DNA from 3 places in the Paenibacillus sp. sgz302190 genome. Region 2 is predicted to be linked to each of the others. Evidence: riboswitches for the same ligand, from Rfam matches in the RefSeq annotation. Region 2 holds a riboswitch; each other region holds the start of a gene.
The links. Region 2 has a riboswitch for cobalamin ahead of cobJ (precorrin-3B C(17)-methyltransferase). Riboswitches for the same ligand answer to the same signal wherever they lie in the genome.
Positions count from the first base shown of each region.

Region 1: linked by a shared signal. The riboswitch ahead of metE (5-methyltetrahydropteroyltriglutamate--homocysteine S-methyltransferase) and the one ahead of cobJ (precorrin-3B C(17)-methyltransferase) in region 2 are both predicted to bind cobalamin.
Region 3: linked by a shared signal. The riboswitch ahead of nrdI (class Ib ribonucleoside-diphosphate reductase assembly flavoprotein NrdI) and the one ahead of cobJ (precorrin-3B C(17)-methyltransferase) in region 2 are both predicted to bind cobalamin.

Region 1 covers NZ_JBZYAO010000070.1:4,436-12,650, reverse strand. The annotation lists gene AC6RNO_RS35905 (PrpR N-terminal domain-containing protein) at 1-1,180, opposite strand, end outside; gene AC6RNO_RS35900 (exo-alpha-sialidase) at 1,504-2,706, shown strand; gene trmL (tRNA (uridine(34)/cytosine(34)/5-carboxymethylaminomethyluridine(34)-2'-O)-methyltransferase TrmL) at 2,805-3,269, opposite strand; gene AC6RNO_RS35890 (response regulator transcription factor) at 3,414-4,127, shown strand; gene metE (5-methyltetrahydropteroyltriglutamate--homocysteine S-methyltransferase) at 4,222-6,525, opposite strand; cobalamin riboswitch at 6,672-6,881, opposite strand; gene nrdF (class 1b ribonucleoside-diphosphate reductase subunit beta) at 6,947-7,915, opposite strand; gene nrdE (class 1b ribonucleoside-diphosphate reductase subunit alpha) at 7,938-8,215, opposite strand, start outside.
Region 2 covers NZ_JBZYAO010000005.1:31,977-50,820, forward strand. The annotation lists gene AC6RNO_RS08220 (guanylate kinase) at 1-373, opposite strand, end outside; gene AC6RNO_RS08225 (DUF1361 domain-containing protein) at 541-1,209, shown strand; gene AC6RNO_RS08230 (hypothetical protein) at 1,224-1,454, shown strand; cobalamin riboswitch at 1,498-1,701, shown strand; gene cobJ (precorrin-3B C(17)-methyltransferase) at 1,847-3,520, shown strand; gene AC6RNO_RS08240 (CbiX/SirB N-terminal domain-containing protein) at 3,588-4,535, shown strand; gene cobK (precorrin-6A reductase) at 4,532-5,308, shown strand; gene AC6RNO_RS08250 (precorrin-8X methylmutase) at 5,315-5,965, shown strand; gene AC6RNO_RS08255 (cobalt-precorrin-5B (C(1))-methyltransferase) at 5,973-7,076, shown strand; gene cbiE (precorrin-6y C5,15-methyltransferase (decarboxylating) subunit CbiE) at 7,095-8,330, shown strand; gene cobI (precorrin-2 C(20)-methyltransferase) at 8,323-9,033, shown strand; gene cobM (precorrin-4 C(11)-methyltransferase) at 9,034-9,810, shown strand; gene AC6RNO_RS08275 (cobalt-precorrin 5A hydrolase) at 9,807-10,964, shown strand; gene AC6RNO_RS08280 (cobyrinic acid a,c-diamide synthase CobB) at 10,961-12,370, shown strand; gene AC6RNO_RS08285 (hypothetical protein) at 12,476-12,742, opposite strand; gene AC6RNO_RS08290 (hypothetical protein) at 12,846-13,097, shown strand; gene brfA (ribosome rescue factor BrfA) at 13,047-13,295, opposite strand; gene AC6RNO_RS08300 (hypothetical protein) at 13,410-13,586, shown strand; gene AC6RNO_RS08305 (hypothetical protein) at 13,656-13,838, opposite strand; gene steA (putative cytokinetic ring protein SteA) at 13,973-15,127, shown strand; gene AC6RNO_RS08315 (glycosyltransferase family 2 protein) at 15,124-15,906, shown strand; gene AC6RNO_RS08320 (hypothetical protein) at 15,879-16,763, shown strand; gene AC6RNO_RS08325 (hypothetical protein) at 17,495-17,668, shown strand; gene AC6RNO_RS08330 (DUF2627 family protein) at 17,646-17,906, opposite strand; gene lpdA (dihydrolipoyl dehydrogenase) at 18,074-18,844, shown strand, end outside.
Region 3 covers NZ_JBZYAO010000070.1:30-4,112, forward strand. The annotation lists partial or broken gene AC6RNO_RS35860 (2'-5' RNA ligase family protein) at 1-197, opposite strand, end outside; gene serC (3-phosphoserine/phosphohydroxythreonine transaminase) at 338-1,426, shown strand; cobalamin riboswitch at 1,910-2,116, shown strand; gene nrdI (class Ib ribonucleoside-diphosphate reductase assembly flavoprotein NrdI) at 2,254-2,613, shown strand; gene nrdE (class 1b ribonucleoside-diphosphate reductase subunit alpha) at 2,600-4,083, shown strand, end outside.

The DNA of each region.
Region 1 (8,215 bases), on a different contig from region 2:
TTTGCACAACTTTAAGCAGTCGGGTGCACGTCTCCTCGCTGCCATCCTGGATCACGATTTCCATCATGCTCCCGTCTTTATACCGCTCCATTTGATACAGCATATCGCAAAACAGCATTTTCCCGCTTCCCGTCTCGCCGTAAACGGCAATCGGCAAATGCTCCCGGAACCGCTGTTCCGCGGCGATGAACGCCTGTTGAAACGGTTCGCCGAGCGTAATGATCGGGGGAAATGCGGAAGCCCCGCTTTTTTTATGGTAAATGATATGCAAGCTGTCCGCTGCATCCTCCGAAGCGGTCAATTTGAACAAATATGAAGGTTTGGCAGGAACAAGGTTCAGCAGTTTCGCCGAAACCGTCAACTTCTTGCCGGCCGCATAAAAATTCAACGGCTCATACAAAGGCTGCTCCCGCTGCAAATCCTCGATTAATTTCAAAAAGTAGGGATGATCCGCGAACAATGAATTCGCTTCGCTCTCTTGCTCTTCCAACTGCAGGCGCTGCTTAAACAAAGCATTGGCATACTCCATTACGCCCTGCTCATTGACGATCGCAAAGCCCTGATCCACCTGGTTCAACAAATCCTCATAGACGACATTGCGGATTTTGGAAGAGTTCAGCACCCGGTACATCTGTTTGGCCGAGTAAAAAGCGTCAAGCACCGACTCCCGCCCCGAAGTGATCAAAACCCCCTGCATGCCGAGCTCATTAGCCAGGCGGGTCGTCACGTTATCGCCGACAACGACGATAACTCCTTCTTCCTTCGCTTTTCTCAAAGCGGGCTCGACTTCATGCTCCCCCTGAACTTCCGCGCACGGAATTTCGATATTCATCAAGCTCGATACGGCGCCGAAACCTTGAATGATGTTGGGAAATCCGATGATTTTGATTTTCGATTTGTAGCCCTTCAGCAGCGTCAAAATTCTTAAAATGTCAAATCCCGAAACCTGGATTTCAACTACGGGCTGCGGAATATGATTCCGGAGCAGCCTCGCCGTGCCGCCGCGGCTAATCACGACATCGAACTCTCTGTTCATATAACGTTCTTTGAACGCATGAAGGCCTTCGGACAGGTCGCCCTGAATAGCTGTAATCTCAAATTCCGGAAGCTCGCTCTCCAAATTGTTGATCAGCTCCAAAAGCCCGCGATACGGGGCAATGACCAATGTCTTTATTTTCACGTTTACACCCTCTGTTGCAATTTTAGGCATAATATAGCTCAATTCTGCGAAAATTGCAATTATGAAAACGAAAAAATTTCGATATATTTTTGTCCGCCGGGCAACCGCTTCACAACAATCGCTAATTCAGCAAGATTGTTTCAAAATATAACAATAAATGAATTGACGACCTATCCATCACATGATATATTCGTTAAAAGTGCTATATCGCAACACAAATTAATAACTCCAATCATCCCAATAAACCGAATTGCCGTATTAATTAACACGCCCGAAAAATTTAGAAAGCGCTTTATATCCTGCACAGAATGAGGGGAACTCGTATGGATCAAACCAAAATCGTCCATTTAAAATCGCTGCTGCAAGACGGGCAATGCTATTTGCATCATGAATCCGACCGGATCGAAGCGCTGATTCCTGCCGCCGCGCCGACCAATCACGCCCCCGCTTTGATCGAACTGGATAACGGAGATTTGCTGTGCGTATGGTTTGGCGGATCTGACGAAGGGGCCGGCGACATTAAAATTTACATGTCCAGGCTGGGCCACCGGCAGGCGCAATGGACGTCCCCTGTCCGCCTCTCCGACGACTTTGCCAAAGCCGATCAAAATCCGTCCCTGTTTCAAGCCCCAGACGGAAAAGTTTGGCTGCTGCACACGACGATGGACACCCGCGGCTGCTCGCTGGCCGAATGGCAAGCCATGCTCAAAAGCAAAGAGGCGTCAGGGCCGTTCGCCATGCAGCATACGTCCCGGGTGCAATGCCGGATCTCCGGCGACAACGGGGAGCATTGGAGGCCTTCGGAGGCGCTGTTTGACGAGCCGGGAACTTTTTGCCGTCATCCCATTGCAGTATTGAGCAACAACCGCTGGATATTCCCCGTCTGGTACAGCAGTCTCGACGAAACGAAGCAATTCGGCCACGATTACAGCGCCGTGCACGTATCCGACGATGAGGGCCGTTCATGGCGAAAAATTGAAATTCCCGGCAGCAGAGGGAGAGTCCACGCTTCCATCGTGGAGCTTGACGACGGCAAGCTCGCTGCTTTTTTCCGCAGCCGCAATGCAGACCGGATTTATTCCAGCCGATCGTCGGACTACGGGGAAAGCTGGACCGTGCCCGAGAAAACGGCGCTCCCGAACAACAATGCGTCGATCCGCGCCATTCGCCTCCAAAGCGGCGGCATCGCCATCATTTTCAACAATTGCAGCGCAAACGAAGATCCGGATGTAACGATTTGGCCCTATGAGAGAATTCCCGTTACGATAGCGATTTCCGAGGACGAAGGAAAAACTTGGCCGTACATGCGGCATATTGACACGGGAGATCATTATTGCGGGGAAGAGAATGCGCGGTTCAACCGGAGATACGAATACCCCTTTCTCATCCAATCGAAAGACGGAATGATCCATGCCGCTTATGCATTCGGTACCCGCACGCACATTAAATACGTGAGCTTTTCCGAACAATGGGTGAAAGGCATCGAAAAAAACAAATGGCCATGGGACAATTTCCCGATGGAGTGAAAAAAGCCTGTGAACTGCCGGCTTCCTTTCGGAAACGGGCAGCTCATAGGCTTTTTTGCCGCGCCGCAGCGCCTGGACCCGGCGATCAATCCGCCAGCTTACGTGAGGCCGGCGAAACCGGTCTGCCGCAAACCTTCATATAAAATAATTGCGGCGGAGTTGGAAAGATTAAGCGACCGCACCGCATCGCTCATCGGCATCCGCATCAAAGTTCCCGGATGCGCGTTCAGGATAGAGTCAGGCAAGCCTTTGGTTTCCTTGCCAAAAACAAAGAAATCGCCGTCCTGAAATGTAAAATCCGTGTAACGCTTTTCCGCCTTCGTCGTCGCGAAGAAAAACCTCCGGTCCGGATATGCTTGCAGCACCTCGTCAAACGAATCGTGGTATTCCAGCTTTACGGAATGCCAATAATCAAGCCCCGCGCGTTTCAACGTTTTGTCGTCGGTTTGGAAGCCTAAAGGCCTTACTAAATGCAGATAAGTTCCCGTCGCCGCGCAAGTGCGGGATATATTGCCTGTATTTGCGGGTATTTCTGGTTCGACCAGCACGATATGAAAAGCCATTTCCGTCAAATTCACCTCACATTATATCCTATTATAAGAGCAGCAGGAAATCAATTTAACACAGGGATAACTTTATCTTAATATGTCGTTGATAGAATACCTTCATAATAGACTTATCATTCGATTAAAGGAGCCGACATATCGATGAAAAGAAAAATATTAGTTGTGGATGACGAGCCGTCCATTTCGATGCTTATAGAATTCAACTTGAAACTGGTAGGATACGAAGTACAGTGCGTTTACGACGGCGAAGCCGTATTTGAAGCTATCCAGACGTTCCGTCCGGATTTGATCGTATTGGATCTGATGCTGCCCAAAATGGACGGTTTCCAGGTTTGCCGCAAGCTGAGAAACCAAAACAATCTCGTGCCGATCATTATGCTGACCGCTATGCAGGACTTGACCGACAAAATCGCCGGATTGGACAACGGAGCGGACGATTATATGACCAAACCGTTCAGCCCGCAGGAGCTGATCTCCCGCATCCAGGCTATTATGCGGCGCGTGCAGGCGCTGCCGTCCACGAACGAGAACGCGCCTATGCACATCGGCCAGATTACGATCCGCTCGGATCAGCGCGAAGTTACGGTCAGCGGCACTCCGATCGAGCTGACGCCCAAAGAGTTCGAACTGCTGCTCTTCCTTTGCAAGCACCGCGGGAAAGTGCTCAGCCGCCAGCAGCTGCTGCACGGCGTATGGGACTACCACTTCCTCGGCGATACGCGGATTGTCGACGTTCACATCTCCCATTTGCGCGATAAAATCGAGAACAATGCGCGCAACCCCGAATATATCGTCACGATTCGCAACGTCGGCTACAAGCTGACCGAGCCTGCCGTGAAGGAATCGCTTGCCTAGCCGCAACTGGCGCATCCCCCTCATGAACGAAAAAGCACCCCCAGCTCTCTTTACCGGAGAGGTTGGAGGTGCTCTTTTTTACTTTTGCCGTCTATTAAGCCCGAACCGATTCGCTAAATGCTTCGCGCGCCTGACGGGCCGCTTCCACCATATGCCGCAGAGAGGCTTCCGTCTCTTCCCACTTCCGCGTTTTCAGGCCGCAATCGGGATTGATCCAAAACAATTCCGGCTGCAGCGCCCGGAGCGCCCGCCCGATCATCTCGGTCATTTCCTCCGCTTGCGGCACGCGCGGACTGTGAATGTCGTACACGCCCAGACCGATGCCGTGATCGTAGCCCTGCAGCTCAAAGCTTGAGATCAGCTCGCCGTGGCTGCGGGACGTTTCAATCGAGATCACGTCCGCATCCAATGCGCGTATGGAATCGATCATATCATGGAACTCGCAGTAGCACATGTGGGTATGAATTTGCGTCGTATCCTTGACGCTGGAAGTGGCGATGCGGAACGCTTTGACCGCCCATTCCAAATAACTCTGCTGATCCTTCGCCTTCAGCGGCAAGCCCTCTCTGAGCGCCGGCTCGTCAACCTGAATCATCTCGATGCCTGCGCTCTCCAACGCTTTAACTTCCTTCCGCAGCGCCAGCGCGATCTGGTTCGCCACCTGTTCGCGGCTCAAATCGTCTCTGACGAACGACCAGTTCAAAATCGTGATCGGCCCGGTCAGCATGCCTTTAACCGGAAGAGCCGTCAGCGACTGGGCATAGGCGCTTTCCTTCACCGTCATCGGCGCCGCGAATGCGACATCCGCGTAAATGACGGGCGGCTTGACGCAGCGGGAGCCGTACGATTGCACCCAGCCGTTCTGCGTAAAGGCGAAGCCGTCCAGCTTCTCGCCGAAATATTCCACCATGTCCGTGCGTTCGAACTCACCATGGACGAGCACATCCAGGCCGATCTCTTCCTGGATCTTGATGCAGCTGGCGATCTCCTGATCGATGAACGCTTCGTACTTCGCCGTGTTCAGCTCGCCCTTCCGCCATTTCAGGCGGGCGCTGCGTACCTCCGGCGTCTGCGGGAAACTGCCGATCGTCGTCGTCGGCAGCAGCGGAAGCTTCCAGTGAGCGGCTTGCAGCGCAAAGCGCTCGGCAAACGGCAGACCGCGCGTATGCGAGACTACCTCAAGCCCGGCCAACTGCGCGGCTACATCCTGGCGGTTCCGCTCAGGCAGCGCGCGGAAGCCGGCAAGCGCCTCCCGGTTCCACTGCCACTCGGCCGCAGCGGATTCCTGTCCGCCTGCGAGCGCCTGGCCGAGCAGCCTCAGTTCGACCAGCTTCTCGTTGGCGTAAGCAAGCGCCTGCTTTAATGCGGCGGGAAGCTTCGTTTCCCGCACAACGGTTACAGGCACATGCAGCAGGCTGCAGGACGGCTGGAGCACCAGCCGCTCGTGCGGTACGTGTGCCGCAAGCTTTTGCGCCAGCAGCAGCTTCGCTTCCAGGTCGGCGCGCCATATGTTGCGCCCGTCGATAATGCCGGCGCCAAGACGCTTGTCGGCCGGAAATCCGTGCGCCTCCACAGCCCGTAAATTGGCCCCGCCATCGTGCACGAAATCCAGTCCGATGCCTTGAACAGGCAAGCGGACCACCCGCTCATAATGCTCGACCGCCTCAAAATACGTCTGCAGCATCACGTTCAACCCCGGCACTTCCCGATGGATGGCGCCGTAAATTTGCTCCACAAGCTCAAGTTCCTCCGCGGACGGATTCGTCGTCAAGGCGGGCTCATCGATCTGCACCCAAGCGACGCCTTCTTGCGCCAGTTCCTTCAACACCTGCAAATAGACCGGCAAAAACTGCCCGACTTTCTCGCCGAGCCGCGAAGCCGCGAACCCCTTCGACAGCTTGAGGAACGTGTACAGCCCGACCAGCACAGGTTTGCCTTCGACGTCCGCCCTGGACTTGGCAAAGCGGTACGCCTCCAGCGGTTTGTTGTATGTTAACGTTGGTGCGTCCTCCCCGATTTCCGGGACGATGTAGTGATAATTCGTATTAAACCATTTTGTCATTTCACAGGCCGCGCCCTGACTGTTCCCGCGCGCCATCGCGAAATAAGTGGCAAGCGGCACGCACCCTCCCGAATGCGCGAACCTCGCCGGAACGATACCGAACATGACCGCCATATCCAGCATCGAATCGTAATAAGTGAAATCGCCTACCGGGATTTCGTCCAGCCCCGCATATTTTTGAAATTGCACATGCGCGAGCTGGATCCGCTCCATCTCCGCCACTAAGTCCTGCTCGCTTATTTTACCGGACCAGAACGCCTCCAGCGCTTTTTTCCATTCCCGGTCCTCACCGATTCTCGGATATCCCAAATTGCCAATTTTTATTGCACCAGCCACTTAAGCTCGCCTCCGTTTTCCTTATTTGTACTTTCTGAGCGGAACACAAAAAAGACGTCGTTCCCTCAAAAAGACAAAGGGAAAGACGCCTCGCGATTATACTTATCGGTTGCCATCTAACACCTCCCTATCTCCCGTAGGTAAAAGCAGTGTCGTTGAAACAGGCAGGTCTCCTGGCTATCAGCGTCATCATCGGCAGCAGCCTTCCCGGTTATTCATTCAACCAGTGGCGATGTTTGCTGCGACTCTTCTGTTACAGTGGCGGGACCGCGTCGGCTTTGCACCGAACTTCCCTTTTAAACTCAAGCCCAAGAACGATTCATTCGGGCGAGAGCACCTGTCTCCACAATATGCAATTGTCTGCTTACATTCGATACAATGTATAACTATACATGAATATTAATTTTTATACAAGCTTTTCTTACAAATTGTCAAAAACAAAATCGTCGTCATTCAGCGGCTCCACATGAATCGTGCGAACGTAGCCGTTGCCTTTTTTGGAGAAAAAGTCGTGCTGCTTCGTCTTGGTGCTGAGTCCGTTCAGCACGATCGGATTGATCTCCTCTTCCGGGAATGCAGGGTCGAGCCCGAGATTCATAAACGCCTTGTTCGCGTTATAACGCAGGAACGCCTTCACTTCCCGGTCCAGGCCGATCGCGCTGTACAGATCCTCCGTGTACCCTTCCTCATTCGCATGAAGCTCCTTCAGAAGCGCGGTCAAAGTCTCGTAAGCCTCGTCCTGCTCCTGCGGCGTCAGCTCCTCGTACACTTCCTGGGCAAGCACGCCCACATACAGCCCGTGAATGCTTTCGTCGCGCAAAATCAGATCGATGATTTCGCCGCTGCTAGTCATCTTGCCTTGGCCGGCCAAATACAGCGGATAGAAAAAGCCGCTATAGAACAAATAGCTTTCAAGCAGCACGGATGCCGCCATAGCCAAATACAGATCCTTGCGGGTGTGAATGCCGTCGTAATATTTGGCAATCGTATTCGCCTTGAACTGCAAATACGGATTTCGCTCCACCCAGAGGAAAATGTCGTTGATCTCCTCCGTCGTAGACAGCGTCGTAAAAATGCTGCTGTACGATTTGGCGTGAATTTGCTCCATCATGCCCATGAAGCTGAGCACCGCTTTGCGCTGCAGCCCGTCCACATGCTCCAAAATTCTTGGCATCCCTACGCCGCCCTGCATCGTATCGAGCAGCGTAAGCCCGCCCAGCACTTTCATATACAGGTCGCGCTCCGCTTCGTTCAGCGTCATCCAGGACATTTTATCGTCAGACAGAGGAATTTCTTCGTCCGTCCAAAACTGCATAATATTTTGATTCCAGAACGTGATCGTAAAATCGTCGTCAGGCCGGTTCCAGTTGACGGCTCTCTTGGTGGTCATCTTGTATTCATTCCCCTTCCCGTTACACCGAACAGCTGACGCACTCTTCAACGGAGAGCTGGTTCGTCCGCGTGTAATAGAGCGATTTTAACCCGACGCGGGCAGCGTACAAATAATAGCGCGCAAGCTGTCTGGTCGTCACATCGCTGTTGACATGAAGCACCGTCGAAATGCCTTGATCGACATGCGTCTGGATTTCGGCAATCAGGTCAAGAATTTTGAATTGGTTCATTTGATACGCCGATTTATAGAAGAAGAAATTGTCTCTCCGCAAATACGGCATCGGGTAATACGTCGTCG
Region 2 (18,844 bases):
TAAAAATTCGGACAGCCCGTTCGCCGAACTCATATTTGAAACGGTTGGCCGCATAGCGGTTGACGATAACGTAAATAGAGCCGTGTTCCTTGAGAGCTTGATCGATGTCCGCACGTTTGATTCCGTAAAAATTTCCGTCGATTTCCGCCGTCTGAAAAAATTCACCGTTAATATCCGCATCGATGAACGCTTTCCGTGAAATGAATTTGTAATCTCTGCCTTCGATTTCTTTAGGTCTTGGAGTTCGTGTTGTGTAAGATGCAACCGATGAGAAGCCGAGCTCTTTGGCAATTTGGTGCGCAATTGTTTTGCGACCGGAACCGCTTGTGCCTGTGAACACAAAGATCAATCCGCCGGTTTGCTGTCCGCCCATAATGAATCCTCCTCCAAATATGAAATTTTGAAAGCGATATCGTGATAGTTTTATTATAGTACGAATATTCGGAAAATTAAAGAGAGAATTCGTGTTTCATAGATTGTGCGGTATAATAGAAACGTCGAAAGGAGCTGTTCCTGCTGAATTTCAAAATATATGTGCAAATGAATCGGGCATTGTTTTACTTGGTCGGTATGCTTGCGGTCGCGTCAGCGGCTTGTACGGCGCTGCTGCTGGTCCGTATTTACGGGTCGTCGGGCAGCTTTCTGTACAGATGGTTGATTGCGCCGAATTTGATGCTGGCCTGGATTCCGCTTGCGGCGGCGCTGGCCGTTCGTTACTGGTGGCATATGAAGCAAACATTCCGCATCAGACTGCTGATCGGATTGCTGGTATGGCTCCTGTTTTTGCCGAATGCTCCGTATATGTTGACGGATCTGGTGCATTTGACATATTTGAAATCGTCGGTTCCCGTACATTTTGACGTATTGCTGAACGCTTTTACCGCGATTATTGCCCTTTGGGTCGGCTTGTTTGCCTTCTATCTCGTGCACGAAATATGGTTGGGACTGCTTCGCCCGGCCGCAAGCTGGATGTTGGCCGGCGTCTTGCTGCTGCTGTGCAGCGTTGGCGTGTTTTTGGGCCGCTTTTTGCGGTATAACAGCTGGGATTTTTTCCGCAAGCCCTGGGCGATCGCGCAAGATTCCATAAAGCTGCTGGAGCAGCGGGATGCGCTCGTTTTTATCGGCGTGTTTATGCTGGTTCTTAGCTGTTTGTACCTTGTTTTTTACGCTTCTGTCCGGTATCGGGCCGCCGCAAAGAACGTTCGTTAAGAAGGAGAGTTTTCATGCCCAAATATGCAAATCTAAGTATCGAGGCAACGCAATTTTTGCAAAATAAAACAGGCAGCACTCACCTGGAATGTTATACATACATCGATCCGGAGCGGACGGAAGAAAGTTTTTTTGTCGTGCGTACGACGAACAAAGTGATTCATGTCGGCTTTTCCGAAATTGCGTACGATCCGGCCGATTACAAGAGTTTGCTGGAAGGTCTCTACCGCTCTGTCTATGAATAATTGCATGGACAATGCATACGATTGATGATAGGATGATTTTAATTGCATATGGATGGAACCAGGTGCTGAATGATACGTTTCATTCAGTTAAAAGGGAAGTCCGGTGAGAATCCGGCACGGACCCGCCACTGTAACGATCGGGCTTTGGAGCAAAGCCTCTCCTTGGCAGCATGTCACTGGGCAATACCCGGGAAGACGCCGGGAGTATGATCGAAGTCAGGAGACCTGCCCGGTTTGAACGACACTTTTGCCCTACGAGGAATTAGGGTGTGTTAGAGGGCGGTTGCTCCTGTGCTTATTGAAAAGACGTTCAAACCAGGCATTTCTAACATGATGTTGTGTTGGAAATGCTTTTTTATTCGTGCAAAAGGTTTTTAGAAAGGGTGATTGCTATGCCGGGGAAATTGCTCGTCATCGGTTTCGGGCCGGGAAGTTTCGAACATATTACGAAGCGGGCGCGCGAGGCTATTCAAGAAAGTGAAATCATCATCGGCTACAATACATATGTCGATCTTATATCCGGCTTGATTTCGGAACAACAAATTGTAAGAACCGGAATGACGGAGGAAGTGAGCCGGGCGCAAGAGGCGGTCAGACAAGCGAAGCTGGGGAAAAAGGTAGCGGTCATCTCAAGCGGAGACGCCGGTGTGTACGGGATGGCCGGCCTTGTCTACGAAGTGTTGATGGAGCAAGGGTGGACGCCAGCGGGCGGCGTCGAAGTTGAAATCATCCCCGGCATCTCGGCCATCAATTCCGCTGCATCCTTGCTGGGCGCGCCTATTATGCACGATGCGTGCACGATCAGCTTGAGCGACCATTTGACGCCGTGGGAGCTTATTGCAAGGCGGGTGGAAGCCGCGGCGCAGGCGGATTTTGTCATTGCGCTGTACAACCCGCGCAGCGGAAGAAGGACGCGGCAAATCGTCGAGACGCAGCGCATTTTGCTTCAGCACCGTTCGCCGCAAACGCCGGTCGGCATCGTCAAGAGCGCATACCGGGATCGGGAGCACGTCGTCGTAACGACGCTGGCCGATATGCTGAATCATGATATCGGGATGCTGACAACGATTATTATCGGCAACTCGGCGACCCAAAATTATGACGGCCTGCTGATAACCCCGCGGGGGTATCAGCGCAAATATACGCTGGGCGCGGAGACGCAGCCGCTCAAGCCGCATCAGCGGCTGCGGGCCGAGGCGGAGCCTTGGGCGCTCGCGCAGGAGGAAGAGGCTCCGGCCGAAGACCGGAGCGAAAGCGCGGGAGCCGCAGCCGGCGGAGAGCCGGCCGTTCGGCAGGCAGCGCAAGCGGCGGCCCAAGCCAGCAGCCCTTTGCAGCTGGCGATGGAGGCGCTGGAGCTGGTTTCCCGGGGCAGCGGCGGCGCTGCGGGGGCTTTGGAGCCGATGGCGTTTACCGCGACAAAGTCGATCTTTGAATTTGCGGTAAGCCCGGGGATCGCAAATAAACGGTTGAGCGCGGCGCAGTTATGCGCGCTGGGCGAAATCGTCGGCGACAGGGGCGACATCGAATATTCGCCGCACCATCAATTGATCGTCCGCATCCAGACGGACAATCCGCAGGATATCACTTCCGAGCTGAGCGAGCTCGGCCTCATGCTTTCGCCGATCGGCGACGTTGCGCAGATTAAAGCCTGCGACTTTTGCAATCTGGAAAAAGGGGAATCGATTCCTTATGCGGAGGCGCTGCATCAAAGAATCGGCAATCTGGAGGTACCGAAGGAGCTGAAAATCGGCTTCAACGGCTGCGGCATGGCTTGCTATGGCGCGGTGCAGCAGGATATCGGCATCGTATACCGGAAGGAAAAGTTCGATTTGTTTTTGGGAGGCAAAACCGTCGGCAGAAACGCGCATCCGGCCCAACCGGTAGCGGAAGGCATCGATCCGTCGGAGCTCGTCGAGCAGGTCGTCAGAATTGTCGAGCGGTACAAGCGGGAAGGGCATCCGAACGAGCGGTTCCACAAGTTTTTTAAACGCGTTAAAGAAATAGAAGGCTACCGCCACCAGGAAGCGCAAGGATTCGTCATTGAAAACGCCGTCTGCGGCGATTAGAACGTTATACCAGCATGTTCGTTTTTTATGGATAGAGCACGGTGAAGTTTTGGGAGGGGATAAAGACATGAATGCTGTCTTGTTTGTAGGGCACGGAAGCCGGGATGAGGAAGGCAATGAGGAGGTCCGGCAGTTTATTGCGGAAATTGCCGGGAAGATGGACGGTTTTATCGTAGAGACTTGTTTCCTTGAATTCGTCGAGCCGACCATCGCTCAAGGAATCGATCGCTGTATCGAGCTTGGCGCGGACCGGGTTGTGGTCATACCTATTATTTTATTTGCGGCCGGTCATGCCAAAATTCATATTCCCGCGGCGATTGACGAGGCTAAGCGGAAATACCCGCATATCGGGTTTACATACGGCAGACCGATCGGCGTACACGATCAAATTTTGGACATTTTAACGTCCAGAGTGCAGGATTCCGGCGTTCGGCTGGAGAATGAGCTGGAGGACACGGCGTTTTTGATCGTCGGCCGGGGCAGCAGCGATCCGGATGCCAACAGCGATCTGTTCAAAATTTCCAGGCTGCTTTGGGAACGGCTGAAAGTAAAATGGGTGGAGACGGCTTTTATCGGCGTTACCGCTCCGCTGATGGATGACGGCGTGGAACGATGCATCAAGCTCGGCGCCAAAAAAGTAATTATTTTGCCTTATTTTCTTTTTACAGGCATTTTGATTCAGCGGATGGAGGAAATGGTGGAAGGATACCGCCGGCAGTATCGGGAGCAGGAATTTCATTTGGCTCCTTACTTCGGCTTCCATCCGCTGCTGCAGGAAATTTTGATCGGCCGGGCGCTGGAAGCGGTGCAGGACGAGGTTAAAATGAACTGCGACATGTGCCAATACCGTCTAGAGGCGATGAAGCATATCGATCACCATCATCATCACGACCATGACCATGATCACGGACATCACCATCACCATGATCATGATCACGACCATCATCATCACGATCACGATCATCATCATGACCACGACCATGAGCACGAGCACGCGGGAGGAACGAAGCGATGATACTCGTTTTAGCGGGCACAAGCGATGCCAGGGAGCTGGCGCTGCGGATCCGGTCAGCCGGGCATGCCGTGCTGACGACGGTCGTCACGGAGAGCGCCGCCAAAAGCATGGAAGCCGCAGGGCTGCCCGTGCTGACAGGCAGGCTGACAGCCGAGGATATGCGGCGGTTGATTGCCGACAAGGGCGTTCGCGTCGTAGCGGACGCCACGCATCCTTTTGCCGAGGAGGTGTCGAAGAACGCCATGGCCGCGGCGCAAGCTGCGCAAGTTCCGTATGTGCGGTTCGAGCGGCAAAGTCTTGCCTACGAGCAGAGCGCGCTCGTCACGATCGTGGACGACTACAAGCAGGCCGCTGAGGCCGCCGCGCAAAAAAAGGGCTGCATCATGCTGACTACGGGCAGCAAGACGCTGAAAATTTTTGCCGACCGGCTGAACGGTTTGCCTGACACGACACTCGTCGCCCGCATGCTGCCGCGCAAAGACAACATGGAAAAATGCGAGGAGCTCGGCATCGAGCAAAAAAACATCGTCGCCATGCAGGGGCCTTTTTCCAAAGAGCTGAACAAAGCGCTGTATGCGCATTACAACGTAACTTTGATGATTACGAAGGAAAGCGGCAAAGTCGGAGCGGTGGACGAAAAGCTCGAAGCGGCGCTGGAGATGGGCATCGAAAGCATCGTCATCGGCAGGCCGGGCATCGAATACGGGACGCTGTTCTCGGATTTTGACGGAGTCGTTCGGCATATCGGGGAGTCGATCAATAAGGAGGCGTAATTCTACGTGGAATTTCATACAGAGTTCAAACCTTTAACCGTACAACCGCAGGAAATTGAGGAAAAAAGCTTCGAGATGATTACGGAGGAGCTTGGCGAGCATCCGTTTACGGACGAGCAGTACCCGGTCGTGCAGCGGGTCATTCACGCTTCGGCGGATTTTGAGCTGGGACGCAGTCTGGTGTTCCATCCGAGGGCGATTCAGGCGGGCGTGGAAGCGATCCGCGCAGGCAAAATTTTGGTGGCCGACGTACAGATGGTGCAGGTCGGCATCAGCAAGCCGCGGATCGAGCAGTTCGGCGGAGAAGTCAAGGTGTACATCTCCGATGCCGACGTAATCGAGGAAGCGAAGCGGCTGAATACGACGCGGGCGATCGTTTCCATCCGCAAAGCGATCAAGGAAGCGGAAGGCGGCATCTTCGCCATCGGCAATGCGCCGACGGCGCTGCTGGAGCTGATCCGCCTCGTCAAGGAAGGCGCGGCCAAGCCGGGCCTCATCGTCGGCGTGCCCGTCGGCTTCGTATCCGCGGCGGAATCGAAGGAGGAGCTCGCGAAGCTGGACGTGCCGTTCATCACGAACATCGGCCGCAAGGGCGGCAGCCCCGTGGCCGTCGCAGCGGTGAACGCGCTGTCGATTCTCGCCGCGCGCAAGGAGTAGCGCGCGTATGGCAGAGGACGCGAAGCCGCTGCGCTACGGCTACACCACCGGCTCCTGCGCCACCGCAGGAGCCAAAGCCGCGCTGTTGGCGCTCATCGGGCAGGCGCCGCAAGCGCAAGTGCGCATCTGTATCCCGACCGGGGATACGGTCGCCTTTGACCTGCACAGCTGCGAGTATACGCAGCTGTGGGGCGAAGCCGCCGTGATCAAGGACGGCGGCGACGATCCCGATGCGACGCACGGCGCGAAAATCGTCGTGCGGGTAAGCTGGCGCGATGAGCCGGGCATCGCGATTGACGGCGGCGTCGGCGTCGGACGCGTGACGAAGCCCGGCCTGCCGGTCGAGGTCGGCATGGCGGCGATCAATCCGGTGCCGCGTAAAATGATCCGCGAAACCGTGCAGGAAGTGCTCGACGGCTTCGAAGAAAAGCGCGGCGTCGAGGTGATCGTATCCGTGCCGGACGGCGAAGAAATTGCGAAGAAGACGCTCAACGGGCGTCTGGGCATTATCGGCGGCATCTCGATTCTGGGCACTCGCGGAATCGTGGTGCCTTTCTCCACATCGGCCTACAAAGCGAGCGTCGCCCAGGCGATCCGCGTCGCCGTCAAATGCGGCTGCGACCATATCGTTTTGTCCACCGGTGGCCGGACGGAGACTTACGGCATCGGCATGTACCCGGAGCTGCCGGAGGAAGCTTTCGTCGAGATGGGCGATTTTGTCGGGTTCGCGCTCACCCAGTGCCAAAGACAAGGGGTCCGGAAAGTGACGCTTGTCGGGATGATGGGCAAATTTTCCAAAGTCGCTCAAGGCGTCATGATGGTCCATTCCAAAAGCGCCCCGGTCGATTTCGGATTTTTGGCGCAGGTGGCGGAAGAAGCGGGGGCTTCAGTAACGCTGGTTGCCGAAATCCGCGGAGCCAACACGGCAGCCCAGGTAGGGGACATGATGGTGGTTAACGGCGTCAGCGGCTTTTTTGAAAAGCTGTGCGACCGCTGCTGCCAGGCCGGACTACAAGAGGTCGGCGGCGGGTTGGCGGAAATCGAAACCGTCATCATTTCCATGAAGGCGGAGCTGTTGGGACAAGCGGCCGTGCGGCCGCAACAATTTTGAACAGATAGGATGAAACGGATGAGCAGCACCATCAAAATAATCGGGATCGGCGATAACGGAAAGGCAAGCCTGCTCCCTTTGTATATCAAATGGATCGAAGAGTGCGAAGTGCTCGTGGGCGGCGAGCGGCAGCTGGCGTTTTTTCCCGATTTTCGGGGAGAAAAGATCGTAATTAAGGGAAGCTTGCAGAGCCTTATGGCGCAGCTTCAAAACGAGAGCAGAAGCACGGTCATTCTCGCTTCCGGCGACCCGCTTTTTTACGGGATCGGCGGCTATGCGGCGAAAAAACTGGACGGCGTAAATATTTATCCGAACGTCAGTTCGATTCAGCTCGCTTTTGCCCGCATGGGTGAAAGTTGGCAGGACGCTTTCGTCACGAGCGTGCACGGACGCAGCATGAAAGGTTTGGCGCAGCGCATCGACGGTAAGGACAAAGTGGCGCTGCTTACGGACGACACGAATACGCCTGGGGAGCTGGCGGCTTATTTGCTGTCTTTTGGCATGACGGAGTACCGGGCTTTCGTTGCGGAAAATTTGGACGGCGAGAACGAACGCACCGGATGGTACGAATTGGAGCAGATGCAAGCGGCATCGTTTTCCCCGCTCAATGTTGTTATTTTGAAGCGTCAATCCGCCGGCCCCGAGTGGACGCTTGGCATCGAAGACGAGCAGTTCGCCCAGCGCAAGCCGGACAAAGGGCTGATTACGAAAAAAGAAGTCCGCGTGCTGAGCTTGAGCCAGATGGGCTTGAAGCACGACAGCGTCGTATGGGATATCGGCACGTGCACGGGATCGGTAGCGATTGAAGCCGCCAAAATAGCGAGAAACGGCGAAGTGTACGCCATCGAGAAAAATCCCGACGATTTGCAAAACTGCCTGGACAACAGCCGCAAGTTCCGCGTCGATCTGACGGCTGTGCAGGGGCGGGCGCCGCAAGGGCTGGAAGCTTTTGCCGACCCGGATGCTGTCTTTATCGGCGGCAGCGGCGGCGAGATGGAGGAGCTGCTCAGCATTTGCGCGGCCCGTCTGAAAGAAGGCGGTACGATCGTCCTCAACGCGGCGACGATGGAGACGCTGTACGAGGCGGACAAGACGTTCGCGAAGCTTGGCTTCGTTACTGCGGTTACGCTCGCGCAGGTGTCGAGGAGCAAGCCGATTTTGAACATGAAACGTTTTGAAGCGCTGAACCCGGTCTATATCATTACGGCCAAGCGGCGCGCAGTTTCGGAAGGGGAGGAAAGCAGCGGTGAGTAAGGTTGGAACTTTATACGGGCTGGGCGTCGGACCCGGGGACCCGGAATTGATTACGGTTAAAGCGTTCCGGCTCCTGAAGGAGTGCCCGGTGATCGCCTACCCGCGGAAAATGCGCGGTGCGAAAAGCTATGCGCTGGCGATTACGGAGCTGTACGTCAATACGGAGCAAAAAGAAATGCTCGGACTGACGTTCCCGATGACCCGGGACCGCGACGCGCTGGAAGCGCAGTGGACCAAAACGGTGGAAAGCGTATGGAGCTTTCTCGCGCAAGGAAAAGATGTCGCTTTCGTGACCGAAGGCGATCCGATGATCTACAGCACGTACATCCATCTCATGAGGCTGATGAAGGAGCGGCATCCCGAGGTGCAGGCGATTTCGATTCCCGGCATTTCGTCCGTGAACGCATCCGCATCCAGACTCGGCTTTCCGCTGGCCGACGGTGATGAGCAAATCGCCATCGTGCCGGCTGTGGAGGACTACGACAAAATGCGCCGGGCGATTGAAGATCACGACTGCATCGTGTTTATTAAAGTCGCCAAGGTGATCGACCTGATGCTGGCTGTTTTGCGCGATCTCGGCCTGGTGCACAAAGCTTCCGTCGTGACGAAAGTCACTTCTTCCGAAGAAATGATTTGGCGCAACGTGGAGGAGCTGCAGGGGCGGGAACTGGAATATTTAACGCTGATGGTGGTGAGAAAATAGATGAACGTATATATCGTTGGTGCAGGACCCGGCGATCCGGATCTGATTACGGTCAAAGGGCTCAAGCTGCTGCAGGCAGCCGATGTCGTCATGTACACGGACTCGCTGGTGAACGACGAGTTGATCGCCAAAGCGAAGCCGGGAGCGGAAGTGGTCAAAAGCTCGGGCATGGAGCTTGGCGAGATGGTGCAGCTGATGGTCGACCGCGTCAAGGACGGCAAATTAGTCGTGCGCGTACATACCGGCGATCCGGCGATGTTCGGAGCGACGATGGAGCAGATCGCGCTTTTGCGCAAAGAGGGGATCGGCTGCGAAATCGTGCCGGGCGTAAGCTCGGTGTTCGCGTCGGCGGCGGCGATCGGCGCGGAGCTGACGATTCCGGACCTGACGCAGACCGTCATCCTGACCCGCGCCGAAGGTCGCACACCGGTGCCGGAGCTGGAAAAGCTGCGCGACCTGGCGGCTCACCACTGCACGATTGCCTTGTTCCTCAGCGCGACGCTGACGAAAAAGGTCGTAAGCGAGCTGCTTGAAGCGGGCTGGAGCGAAGAAACGCCTGTCGCGGTCGTGCAGCGTGCGACCTGGCCCGACCAACTGATCGTCCGTACGACTGTCGGCCGATTGGAAGCGGATATGCGCGAGCACGGCATCCGTGCGCATGCGATGATTTTGGCCGGCTGGGCGCTGGACCCGGACATTCACGGCAAAGACGAGTACCGCTCCAAGCTGTACGACAAATCGTTCACGCACCGGTTCCGCAGAGGGGTGAAAGAATGACCATCGCGCTTGAGGAAGGCGTCGTTCCGGCGATCCGTCAGCAGGGCGATTACGCGATTGTGGCGATTACGAAGCACGGCGTGGAAACCGCCAGAAGGCTGCATGAGCGCATGAGCGGAACGGACATTTATTACATGGGCAAATTTGCCCGCGGCGATGAAGAGCAGCGGGGGATTCAACTGTTCGACGGCAGCGTCCGCCTGCTGTTTCCCGCATTATTTCCCGCTTATCAGGGGCTGATCATCATCATTTCGCTCGGCGCGGTCGTACGGATGATCGCACCGCTGCTGCAAGATAAAAAGAAAGATCCCGGCGTCGTCGTGATCGACGATAAAGCCGAGCACGTCATCAGCGTGCTGTCCGGCCATTTGGGCGGGGCCAACGAGCTGACGCTCGAAGTGGCCGCCGCTCTGGGCGCGCGGCCCGTCATTACGACGGCCTCCGACGTGCAAAAGACGATCCCCGTCGATCTGTTCGGCCGCAGGTTCGGCTGGCAGTGGGAGTCGGCCGACAAGCTGACGCCGGTCAGCGCCTCGGTCGTCAACGAGGAGCGGATCGCCGTCATTCAGGAATCGGGCGAGCCGAATTGGTGGACGCACGATCGTCCGGTGCCGCCGAACATCCGGGTGTTCGACACGATTGAGGGCGCCTGGGCGAGCGAGCCCCAGGCCGTGCTGCTTATCACGCACAGGCTGCTGAAGCCGGAAGAGGAGCACATTTTGAGCAATGGCGTGCTGTACCGTCCGAAAGTCGTTGCGCTCGGGATCGGGTGCAATCGCGGCACTTCGGCGGAGGAGATCGAGGCGGTCGTTCGCGAAACACTGGACGAGCTATGCTTCTCCATGCGCAGCGTAAAAGCGATATGCTCGATCGATCTGAAGCAGGACGAAGAGGGCCTCTTGGAAGTGACCCGCAAATTCGGCTGGGAATTCGTCTGCTATCCGGCGGAGGAGTTGAATCGGGTGAACATCGAGGCACCGTCGGAAACCGTCTTCCGGTTCACCGGAGCTTACGGCGTGAGCGAACCGGCCGTCAAGCTGTACGCCGGCACGGATGAGCTTCCCGTGGTGAAGAAAAAGTCGGGGAATGTGACGATTTCGGTCGGTTTGCTCAAGTTTCCTGCTCCGGCGCAGGCATCGGCAGGAGGCGCATGATGCAGCGGAGAATCGTGATTGCAGGAACAGGCAGCGGAGTCGGGAAAACGACATTGACCATAGCCATCATGGCCGCTCTGCAAAAGAAAGGCTGCACCGTGCAGGGCTTCAAATGCGGCCCCGACTATATCGATCCGACTTATCACACGGCGGTTACGGGCAGGCTTTCGCGCAATTTGGACAGCTGGATGGTCGGACGCGAAGCGGTCCGGGAAATATTCGGGCGCGGCAGCGCCGGCGCGGACATTTCGGTCGTCGAAGGCGTGATGGGGATGTACGACGGCAAAAATCCGCTGTCTGACGAAGGCAGCACCGCGGACATAAGCCGGATCATCGACGCGCCGGTCGTGCTGGTCGTGAACATAGCGAGTATGGCGCGAAGCGCTGCGGCGATTGTAAAAGGTTTCCAGCATTTCGATCAAGCCGGCAAAATCGCCGGGATTATCGCCAACAATGCGGGCAGCGTCGGCCATTACAAGCTGGTCAAGGAAGTGGTCGAGCAGGAATGCGGCATTCCGGTAATCGGCTGGCTGCCCAGGAACACGGACGTTACGCTGCCGGAAAGGCATCTCGGTCTCGTTCCTTCGATTGAAAGAGGAGAGCTCGGCGCTTTTTTCGATCGGTTGGCCGGGCTTGCGGCGGAACATATCGATTTGGACAAGCTGCTTGAACTGTCGGTGTGCGAGCCGCTGGAAAGCGTCCCTTACTTGTTTGCCGGACCAGTTTCGGACAAGCAGGTCAAAATCGCAATCGCCAAAGATTCGGCTTTTCACTTTTATTACCCTGAAAATATCGAACTGCTGGAAGCGGGCGGCGCGGAGTGCGTCTACTTTTCCCCGCTTGCGGGCGAAGAGGTTCCGGCGGATGCGGACGGACTTTATATCGGCGGCGGGTTTCCCGAGGAGTTTGCCGCCCGGCTTGCGGCGAACGACGCCGTGAAACAGTCGATCCGGCAGCGGATCGCCGGGGGCATTCCGACGCTGGCCGAATGCGGCGGCTACATGTATCTCACCGGGCAGCTGGCGGATACGGCGGGCAATGCTTACCCGATGGCCGGCATCGTGCCCGGCCAGGTCGTCATGCAGCGGAAGCTGGCGGCGCTGGGCTACCGGGAAGTCGAGGGCACGGAAGGCAACTTCCTCCTCGGACCGGGGGAACAAGCGCGCGGCCACGAGTTCCACTACTCGACGTTTCAGCCGGATGAAGGGGCGGAATACGCGCCCGCATTTCAGTCCAAGGGCCGCTTCGGCACGAAAGCGGAAGGGTTCACGGCGCCGAATGTGGTGGCGGGCTACACGCATCTTCATTTTGGCTCGAACCCGGTTCTCGCGGAGCGCTGGCTGGCTGCGTGCGCGGCTTACCGGCAAAACCGGCTTGCCGATTCGAACGGCGGCTCCGAGCGATGAGCCATCGTCCCGATCCGGCAGCGCGTTAACGATATCGCAGCGGTGAACAAAAAAAGAACCCGTCCATCATCGATGGTCAGGTTCTTTTTTGCCCATGAAAAACAATTATTTTATGTAATGCATGGATTGATCTGCGATACTTTGCTTATAGCGGTCAAGGCAGTTGCACAAGTAGTCCTTGCGGCAAATCGGGCAGGGCTCTTTCATCAATCTATTCAAATTCGTTACTTTACCGATCCCTGTTTCGGGATCTCTTTCGAAGATAAGGCGGCATTGGTTCCGGTCCTTAAGTACGGCAACGACTTCGAAAAGACCGTTTTTTTTGTTGTCACTAACAATTTTGGCATCTACAACCTGCGGATCATAAGCCACATGAATTCCTCCTCAAACTAGCATGACCTCATCTTTGTTAGGAAGGGTGCATTAGTATATTATATTAATAAACGTCATTTTATTCAATAGGAGGCGCGGACGAGTGATTATCGACTATCTGGAGAAGGAGCCGGCCGACGGCGGCAGCCTGCTGGTTCATATCGGACTGCAATTCGAAGACGAGCCGGATTCGCTGTATGTGGCGGAGCTTGAAGTCGGCGGGGACGGGCGGGTCGGCAGCTGGAAGCTGTACTTTAACGGTTTTGATTGCAAGTATGCGTTCAAGCCGGAGGAGCGGGAGCAGTTAAAGCGCTATATGACGGAGCAAGAGATTGCGATAACGGGTGAAATGTAAAAAGGAATCGTCCCCATGTGATTGGTTCCAATTCCCCGTTTTGTGTTTGCGGTTGTGACGAATTAGCGTTTCCTGCAAAGTCGGCGTCGCTCTGGTAACGGGACGTACACCGTTCCAATCCAGACGGTTGGCGGTTGGATCGGATTTTCCTGCGCGGCATCGTTTGCTGCGTTTCTTTTTGGCTGATGATGCGGACATGCGAATCTCCTCTTTTCGAACTGAAGTTATTTTGATTATACATAAACCATACGGGCGGCGGCAAAGGAAAGTTTCATTATACTTATGCGGCTGTTTTCAAGAAAGGTGAGGCTCATGCGCATTCAAGTGCAATTATCCGTGGAGGGCCGTGCGGTCAAGCAGGAAGTTCTGGAAATTGCCGAGCACAAGCTGGGCGAATTGACGGACGAAGAAATCGAGAGCGCGATTGAAATCAATATCCGCTCATGGCTCGACCGCATGCTGCAAGTCGAATGGGAAGTGCTGGAGTAAACGGCACAAAAAAGCTCCGAACGGGAACGAACAATCCTGTCCGGAGCTTTTTGCATTATGGGCCTATTGCTAATGCGCGGTGCTGACGCCGGTCTTTTGAAGCGCGTGTTCCCAGCTCGGATAATAATACAAAGCGTTTTTCATCAAGTCAGGATGCTGCTTCTTCACATTTTTTTTGGCTAACGATTCTCCGCTGCTGTGAAGCTGCACAATTTGACTCAGAACTTCGTCTGCACTCATGTTTAGCTCCATCGAATGGGTCCCCTTCTCTTAAAGTTATTAGTCCCAATACTTTCCATTAAAAAGGCAAATTATACATAGAATAATTCGCTGAAGGGCAAAATAAGGCCATGAATACAGAGGCAAAAGAAAGTCGGTGTTCTGCTATGAATTGGCCGTCTTTGTCGTTGTTTTCCGGCAAGCCGCAGCCTGTGTGCAAAGGAAGGGCGAGTGTCGGCGCCGTTACAAAAATGCTGCTGCGGGAACTGCCGCCCGGGCGAATTGCGGTGATCCGCCACCGCGATCTGGATGAAATGGCGGCTCAGGAGCTGATTGACCGCAAGGTCAAGGCGGTGATTAACTGCCAGGCGACGATGAGCGACGAGTTTCCGACGCACGGCCCGCTGCTGCTGCTGCGCCAGGGCATTCCGCTCTGGGAGGCGGAGCCGGGCGATTTTGAAAAGTTCGTTCAGCATGCGGAAATCAGCATTTTTGCAGACGCCGCGGAAACGGCGGGCTGTACGATCCCGTGCCGGGCTTTTACAAAAGAGGAATGGCTGCACAAGCATCAGCTTGCGCAGAGCAAGGCCGCGGAGCTAACAGACCGTTTTATCGAAAATACGCTGGTGTTTGCCATGCAGGAAAAAAGCGCGGCGGCCGAGCCGGTGGCTCCGCTCCCGCTGCGAACTGAAATAGAGGGCAGGCATGTGCTCGTCGTAGCCCGCCGGAAGGGGAACAAACAGGAGCTTGAGGCGGCCGGAGCCTATATCCGCCAGGAAAAGCCGGTTTTGATCGGAGTGGACGGCGGGGCGGACACCTTGCTGGAGTGCGGCTACAAGCCGCATCTTATCGTAGGCGATATGGACAGCGTATCCGACCGGGCGTTATGCTGCGGAGCCGAGCTGGTCGTCCACGCCTACCGGGACGGAGAAGCGCCGGGCCTCCGGCGGGTGGAAGCGCTGGGACTCAAGGCGCATGTGTTTCCCTGCATCGGCACAAGCGAGGATGCGGCGCTGCTGCTAGCATACGCTCAGCGGGGCGAGTGGATTGTAACTGCCGGCGCTCACGCCCATATGGCCGATTTTATGGAAAAAGGCAGACATGGCATGGGCAGCACGCTGCTCGTCCGGATGAAAATCGGGGACAGGCTGATCGATATTAGAGGGCTCGGCATCCGGTACCGGCAAGCTTCGTCCCGGCTCCAAGATGCGCTTATTTCGATACTGCTGTCGCTGAGCTTCGTTGCGCTGAGCTTGCTGCAGCTGCACTGGATCACCAGGCGGCTCGCGCACGCCGTATGGAAACTGGGGGGGAACGAATGAAACCGGGTTTGTCGATCATCATCCCGGCCTGGAACGAGGAAAGCGCGATCTCGGAAACGCTCCTCCATGTGCTGAACATTGCATGGGAGCTCCATGTCAAACAGCTGGTACCGGACGAAAGGCACGACGACAAGCCGTTACGGGACGGGGGTTTCCGCAAAACGTATGAAATCATCGTCGTGGACGACGGCAGCACAGACCGGACTTACGAGGAAGCGTGGCCGTGGGCCGATCGGCTGGTGAAGCATGCCAGGCGCATGGGCAAAGGCGCCGCTCTGGCCTCGGGTATTGCCCGGGCGAGAGGCGACATTTTTTTGTTCCTGGACGCCGATCTCCGGTCGTCCATCGCCCATGCGCCGCTGCTGCTGGAGCCGATCCGGTCGGCCGGGGCGGATCTGGTCATCGCCAGGCTGCCAAGGCCGGGGCAAAGCGCCGGTTTCGGGCTGGCGAAGGGGCTGGCGCGCGAGGGCATCTACCGCCTCAGCGGCTACAGAACGGCAGCTCCCTTGTCCGGACAGCGCGCGATTCGCGCCGACCGTTTGCGGGAACTGGGGGCGCTGGCCCGCGGCTTCGGCGTCGAAGTCGCGATGACGATCGATGCGGCGCGGCGCGGCCTGCGCATCGCGGAGATCGACGTGCCATTCACGCACCGCGAGACGGGGCGGGATTGGCACGGGTTCCTTCACCGCGGCAGGCAGTTTGCCGCGGTGGGGCGCGCGCTGCTGACTCGCTGGAAGGAGAGGAAGCCGGCATGGACATCGGATCGATCCTCGATCTGATCGGGCTTTTTGCGGCAGGGCTGTGGCTGCTGCCGCACGTTCGCCGCTTCCTGGAGGCGCATGGCCGCCTGGAAGCGAACTATTTGGGCCGCCCGGTTCCGTGCGGGCTGGGGGTAGTGCTTTGGCTGCTCATCTGGCTGCAGGAAGGGATGCTGCAGGCGCGATTGCAGCTTGCGGCCGCCGGGCTGGCGGTCGAAGGCGGACATGTTGCCGCGCTTGCGCTGCGGGAGGCGGATTTTCGCGCGTTCGTGCTGGCCGCCACGGTCGTCTTTCTCGCCGGTTGGACGGATGACCTTATCGGCAGCAAAACGGTAAAAGGGCTTCGCGGTCACTACCGGTATTGGCGGCAGACGCGAACCTTCAGCATGGGGGCCGTGAAGGCGGCCGCCGTTTTTGGCGCGGGCGCATGGCTGCTGCTTGCGACTGCCGGGGACGCCCGAATTCCCATCTGGCAAATGGGGATTCGGTTGCTGCTGTTGCTGCTGCTGACAAACACGCTCAATTTGCTGGACGTTCGTCCCGGAAGAGCATTGAAAGCCTTTTTGCCGGGCTGTCTCTTTCTGCTCCTGATTGTCGGCCCTTCGGCCGGTCTGCTGCCGCTGCTTCCCGCTGCCGCCGGAGGTCTGCTGCTTTTTTATCAGGATGTACAGGGGAAGGGCATGCTGGGGGACGCGGGGGCGAACTTACTCGGCTTTACGCTGGGATACGGCGTCGTCATGACGTGCCCGCCGGTCGGGCAAATCGGGCTGATCGCCGTCCTGGCTTACGTTCATCTGCTGGCCGAGACGAGCTCGCTGACGCTGCTGATCGAGCGGAACCGCATACTGAACTGGATTGACCGCTGGGGCCGGACATAGAGCAGCACTAGTGCCCTGAGTCCATCCGCCCTTTCCTGGATGGGTTGTGGAGCTGAAGTGGGGGGACAAGGAGGCTTGGCAGGGAAAAAACCTGCGAAAGTGCAGTTTTTTTCGTAGAAATGGTTCATTTTGGCGAAAAGCCTGCGAAAGTGCAGGAATTTTCGCTGAAAATGAGTCTGAGCCCATGTTCGCGGTGAAAAGCCTGCACAATTGCAGGAATATTTCTTGACCAGCCTATCAACCGAGAAAAAGATGTATCATTGCAGGTTTTCTTCGCGAAGCAGGTAGATTGGGCGACCGGGCCTGGCGCGTGGGTTTATGGGCAGCACATATACCAGGATATCCCTGTGTGCGCAGCGCTGCCAAGTAAATGTGCACGCTCTGACGGACTGCCTGAGCTTTATATGTGGCGACGTCCATGGCGTCATGAGTTCTTTCGGAACTTCGTGGGCCTGCGAACTGTATCCCGCGCAGTTGCGCCGTTTTCGGACGGCGGCGTCACGCATTCCATGAGCCCTTATGCGCCGCTGTAACGATGTATGGCATCGTTGTAATCGAGTATACCCGCGTCCATGACGCTGAAATAGTTTTCGGCCGGACCGCCTAATGTGCGAATGGCTGCTACGTCTACATGCTTTCCGATAAGGAGACTGCCGCAATGCGAGCTCCCGCCTCGGTTGGACCGATTGCTATGAAGGGGGCGACCGGCCGCCCCGATGGAAGAAGCAGCGATGTCCGCATCAAAAAAAGATCGCGCTCCAGCTTGCCGGGAAGCAAGCGGGGAGAAGCGATCTTTTTATTCGATCGGCCTGGCCGCGGAGATTGCGAGTGCCGTCCGCTCCGCGGCCCCGGAGGCCAAATTCCCGGGGGGCATGTCCGGGTTTATTTTTGCCGTTTGGCTTTAAATCTCGGAGCGACGTAGTTGCGTTTGCGGTCGCGGAAAAAGGTCCATCCGCCGATGAAAGCGACGCCGAGCAGAAAAAGAATCAGTCCGAGCGCAAATTTGCCCCACAGCATATGTCCGTCGCCGCTGTTGAATTGCGCAAAAAAAGCGTCCTTCATGGCGAGAAAGCCATAGGTCGCGGCAAGGCCGGGAATCACGAGCAAAAGAATCGCGATAAATCGATAAAATGGTGCTTTCATAAAGGCTCCTTACGTTGTTTTCTATCATCATACTCCGAATCGGTTTCCCTGTCTAATTCACAAATTAGACTATGATTCTCATACGAAAAAAGAGTAATATAGTAGAGATAAGCGTACAACCGTTACCAGGAATTGGATCATGCTCTTGCGAGCGAGGAGGAATCGAAATGAGCGAATATAGATATGATGTCGTCGTGCTTGGCGGGGGCATTGGAGGATATACGGCGGCGATTCGGGCGGCACAGCTCGGCAAAACGGTCGCGGTCGTCGAGCGGGACAAGATGGGCGGCACCTGCCTGCATCAGGGCTGCATCCCGAGCAAAGCTTTGCTGCGCAGCGCGGAGGTATTTCAGGCGATGCGGCACAGCGAAGAATACGGAATCGCGGCGGCGTCCGTAGAGCTGAATTTTGGCCGGGTGCAAGAACGCAAGCAGAAGATTGTGGATCAGATGCACCAGGGTTTGCAATTTTTGATGAAAAAAAATAAAATTACGGTCCATCACGGCAACGGCCGCATCATCGGCCCTTCGATCTTTTCGCCGCGCAGCGGGGCGGTTTCCGTCGAGCGGGAGGATGGCGAAATCGAGATGCTGCTCTCGCAAAATCTGATTGTCGCGACCGGCTCCAGACCACGCGATTTGCCGGGTCTTACGGTCGACGGGCAGTATATTTTGTCCAGCGAAGAGGCTTTGCGTTTGGACCGGCTGCCGGAGTCGATTATCATTGTCGGCGGCGGCGTGATCGGGGTCGAATGGGCGTCGATGCTGAGCGATTTTGGCGTCAGTGTGACGATTGTCGAGTTGGACAAGCATTTGGTCAGCCAGGAGGATGCGGATATTTCCAAAGAGCTGGAGCGTTTGTTTAAAAAGCGCGGCATTCGCATTGTTACGGGCGCAAAAGTGCTGCCCGAGACCGTCACGATCGCTGACGGCAAAGTG
Region 3 (4,083 bases), on a different contig from region 2:
GCTTCCGCAGTCCCGGCGGAGGCGTCGCCGAGGAAGCAAAGCGTAATGTGGACGTCCTGCGGATGCGTCCACTTGTGAAAAGGCAGCTTCTCCTGAGCGCTGCCTTTCCACGCGTCCAGCGCCGCTTTGGACGCGTCGGGGAGACGGATGCCGACGAACAGCCGGTACGGGTCGGCGGAAAAATTTTGAAGAGACATACTATTCCTCCTAGAGCTTTGTATTGGTGCCGTTTGACATGCGGACTTAAAGCTTAGCATGTCCAGCAGAGGTTTTACTTGATGCGTGAGGCGAATCTTGCTATCATAACCATAGTATATTAAGCAAAGGTGGGTTATTCATGAGCAATCGTGCGTATAATTTTAATGCGGGGCCTGCGGCGCTTCCGCTCGAAGTGCTGCAAAAGGCGCAGGAGGAGCTTGTCGAATTTAAAGGAATCGGCATGTCGATTATGGAAATCTCCCACCGCAGCGCGGAATATGAGCAGGTCCACAACGAAACTCAGCAGCTGCTCAAACAAATTTTCGGCATTCCGGAAGGGTATCAGGTGCAATTTCTGCAAGGCGGTGCGAGCACGCAGTTTGCCATGATTCCGATGAACTTCCTCAAACAGGGCAAAGTGGGCAGCTATGTTCTGACCGGCGCTTGGGCGGAGAAAGCGGTTCAGGAAGCGGGATTGTTCGGCGAAGTGTCCATCGCAGCCAGCTCGAAAGAGCAAAAGTTTATGAAAATTCCGGATTTAAGCGAAATCAACATTCATCCGGATGCAGCCTATTTGCACCTCACTTCCAATGAAACGATCGAAGGGGCGCAGTTCCAAAGCTTTCCGGACACAGGCAGCGTGCCGCTGATCGCCGATATGTCCAGCGACATTTTGAGCCGTCCTGTCGATGTGTCGAAATTCAGCATGATCTACGCGGGCGCGCAAAAAAACCTCGGTCCGTCCGGCGTTACCGTCGCTATCCTGAAAGAGGACATGCTCCAGGATTTGCCAAAAACCATTCCAACGATGCTGCGCTATGAAATCCATGGCAAAAACAACTCGTTGTATAATACGCCGCCGGTGTACTCCATCTACATGGTAAACCTTGTGCTGAAATGGATTCAAGAGCAGGGCGGACTTGCGGCCATCGAAAAAAACAACCTCGAAAAAACAGGCCTGATCTACAGCGCGATCGATCAAAGCGGAGGCTTCTACCGCAGTCCGGTCGATGCGGGCAGCCGTTCGATGATGAACGTGACGTTCCGTCTGCAGGATGAGGAGCTTGAGAAGAAATTTATTAAAGAGTCCGAGCAGAACGGCTTTGTCGGTTTGAAAGGCCATCGCAGCGTAGGCGGATTAAGAGCTTCGACTTACAACGCGGTGACATATGCTTCCTGCAAAGCGTTGGCTGACTTTATGGCCGATTTCCAAAAGCGCAACGGATAAATCGACCGGCTGGACTTGTATCATTCAATTTTTAAAGCTATTCAGGGCGTTGTTCCGTCCCTGGATAGCTTTGTTTGGTGTTTTGGCATGAAATTGGATTTATTTGGTAGAGAGGGCTTCGTCCCGTTGTTGTTGCATGGGGGTCCTAAAGGCCTATGAGGATGCTGGCATGGACCTATTTTTTTGTTTTTGGTGCACCACTTTCGTACCGGATTATCCCCAGTTTATCCCCAGATTTGCAAGCGAATATCCCCAGCGCATTGCTCTGAATGATGAAATCAGGACTCCGATTTAGCCCGCGCCGGACAAGGAACAGCCGAAAATGACGTTCCTTATTTTGCCATTTCACGCCTTTTATCCACATATTTTTTGCCGTTTTTTATAGCTGAACGAGGCTTCCGAAATGAGAGATTTTCGAGGTTTGATAGTCGGATTTGCTCATTGACAAACACTATATCTTGATATAAATTGAAATCTATCAACTATATCTCGTGATGGATAGGTGCTTCGCGTTCTAGAGACACGCACGAAGCTTAATAGGGAAGTCCGGTGCAAATCCGGCGCGGTCCCGCCACTGTTCAGGAGGAGTTTTCATCCGATTGCCACTGGCTTGCTCCGATAGGAAAGCCGGGAAGGCGGATGGGAATGATGATCCCAAGCCAGGAGACCTGCCTATTCGTAAGAATCACCCCTACGGCAGATAGGAAGGTGTCCAGACTCCCACTCCAGTGGCAGGCGTTATGTTCGCATGTTCCTGTGGCGTATTCGGTCCTTCTTTTTGCCGAATGCGCCATTTTAATGGTTTTGACAGAAGGAGACGAAATCCCATGCTGATTGCTTACGATTCCAAGACGGGAAATGTCCGCAGATTTATTAAAAAATTAAATTTGCCTGCGGTTCAAATTGAAGAGGCGATGAAGATGGATGAACCTTTCGTGCTTGTCACCTATACGACAGGCTTTGGTCAAATTCCGGAGAAAGTCGCACACTTTTTGGAGCGGAACCATCCTAGGCTCCAAGGCGTAGCGGCCAGCGGGAACCGGAATTGGGGAGATGGATTCGCAAAGAGCGCGGACCGCATCGCCGAGCGTTACGGCGTGCCTGTGCTCGGCAAGTTTGAACTGTCCGGAACCCGGCAGGATGTTCAGCGATTTGTTCAGGAGGTGCACGCAATTGCGGCATATTGAGTTAAACAACCAGATCATGCAGCGCGGTGTCGACGGCTTTTTTCAATTGGAGAAAGACCGGGAAGCCGTGCACGAATTTATGGAAGAAGTGAACCGCAACAGCCTTCATTTTGCCGATACGGCTTCGAAGGTTCGTTACATGATAGATAACAACTTTTACGAGGATGTTTACGAGAAATATTCCGCATCCGAAGTTGAAGATACATACAAAATCACTCACGAATATAACTTCGAATTCTCCTCGTATATGGCGGCTTCGAAGTTTTATACGGATTACGCTTTGCGCAGTGACGATAAAACCCTTTATCTTGAGCATTATGCGGACCGGGTCGCGATTGTGGCGCTTTACTTGGGTCGCGGCGATGCGGAAACGGCGAAACAGTTGGCGAAATCGATGATGGAACAGCGGCTGCAGCCTGCGACGCCGACGTTTTTGAATGCCGGCAAAAGCCGCAGGGGCGAGATGGTATCCTGCTTCCTGCTGGAGATGGACGATTCGCTGAATTCGATTAACTATGTGCTGGGCACGTGCATGCAGCTGTCCAAAATCGGCGGCGGCGTGGCCGTCAATCTGTCCAAGCTGCGCGGCCGCGGAGAGTCGATCAAAGGCGTCGAGCGTGCGGCCAAAGGCATTATGCCGGTGCTCAAGCTTATGGAGGACGCTTTTTCCTATGCGGATCAGATGGGCCAGCGTAAAGGTTCCGGAGCGGCGTATTACAACATCTTCGGATGGGACCTCATGGAATTTTTGGACAGCAAAAAAATCAATGCGGACGAAAAGTCGCGCCTCAAAACGCTGTCGATCGGTTTGATCGTGCCGAATAAGTTCTACAAACTGGCCGAAGAGAACCAGCCGCTGCATGTGTTCGCGCCTTATACGGTATACAAAGCGTACGGCAAGCACCTTGACGATATGGACATGGACGAGATGTACGACACGCTGCTGGCGGACCCTAGAGTCAAAAAGAAACCGGTGATGAGCGCCCGCGAAATGCTCGTAAAAATCGCCACGACGCAGCTGGAATCCGGCTATCCTTACATGATGAACCGCAGCAATGCGAATTTGGCGCACCCGCTCAAGCAGATCGGCGCGATCAAGATGTCTAACCTTTGCACGGAAATTTTTCAGCTGCAAGAGACGTCGGAAATCGGCGATTACGGCGATGAGAACCTGATTCGCAGAGATATTAGCTGCAATCTGGCTTCCTTGAACATAGCGAATGTCATGGATCTGAAAAAGCTGCGCGAATCGGTGCACGAGGGCATGATTGCGCTGACCTCCGTCAGCGATATGACGACGGTCGCCAACGCGCCGGGCGTAGCGAAGGCGAACCGCGAGCTGCACTCGGTCGGACTGGGTGCGATGAACCTGCACGGATATTTGTCCAAAAACAAGATCAGTTATGAGAGCGAAGAAGCGAAAGATTTTGTCCGCACGTTTTTCATGGCGATGAATTTCTTCTCGATTGA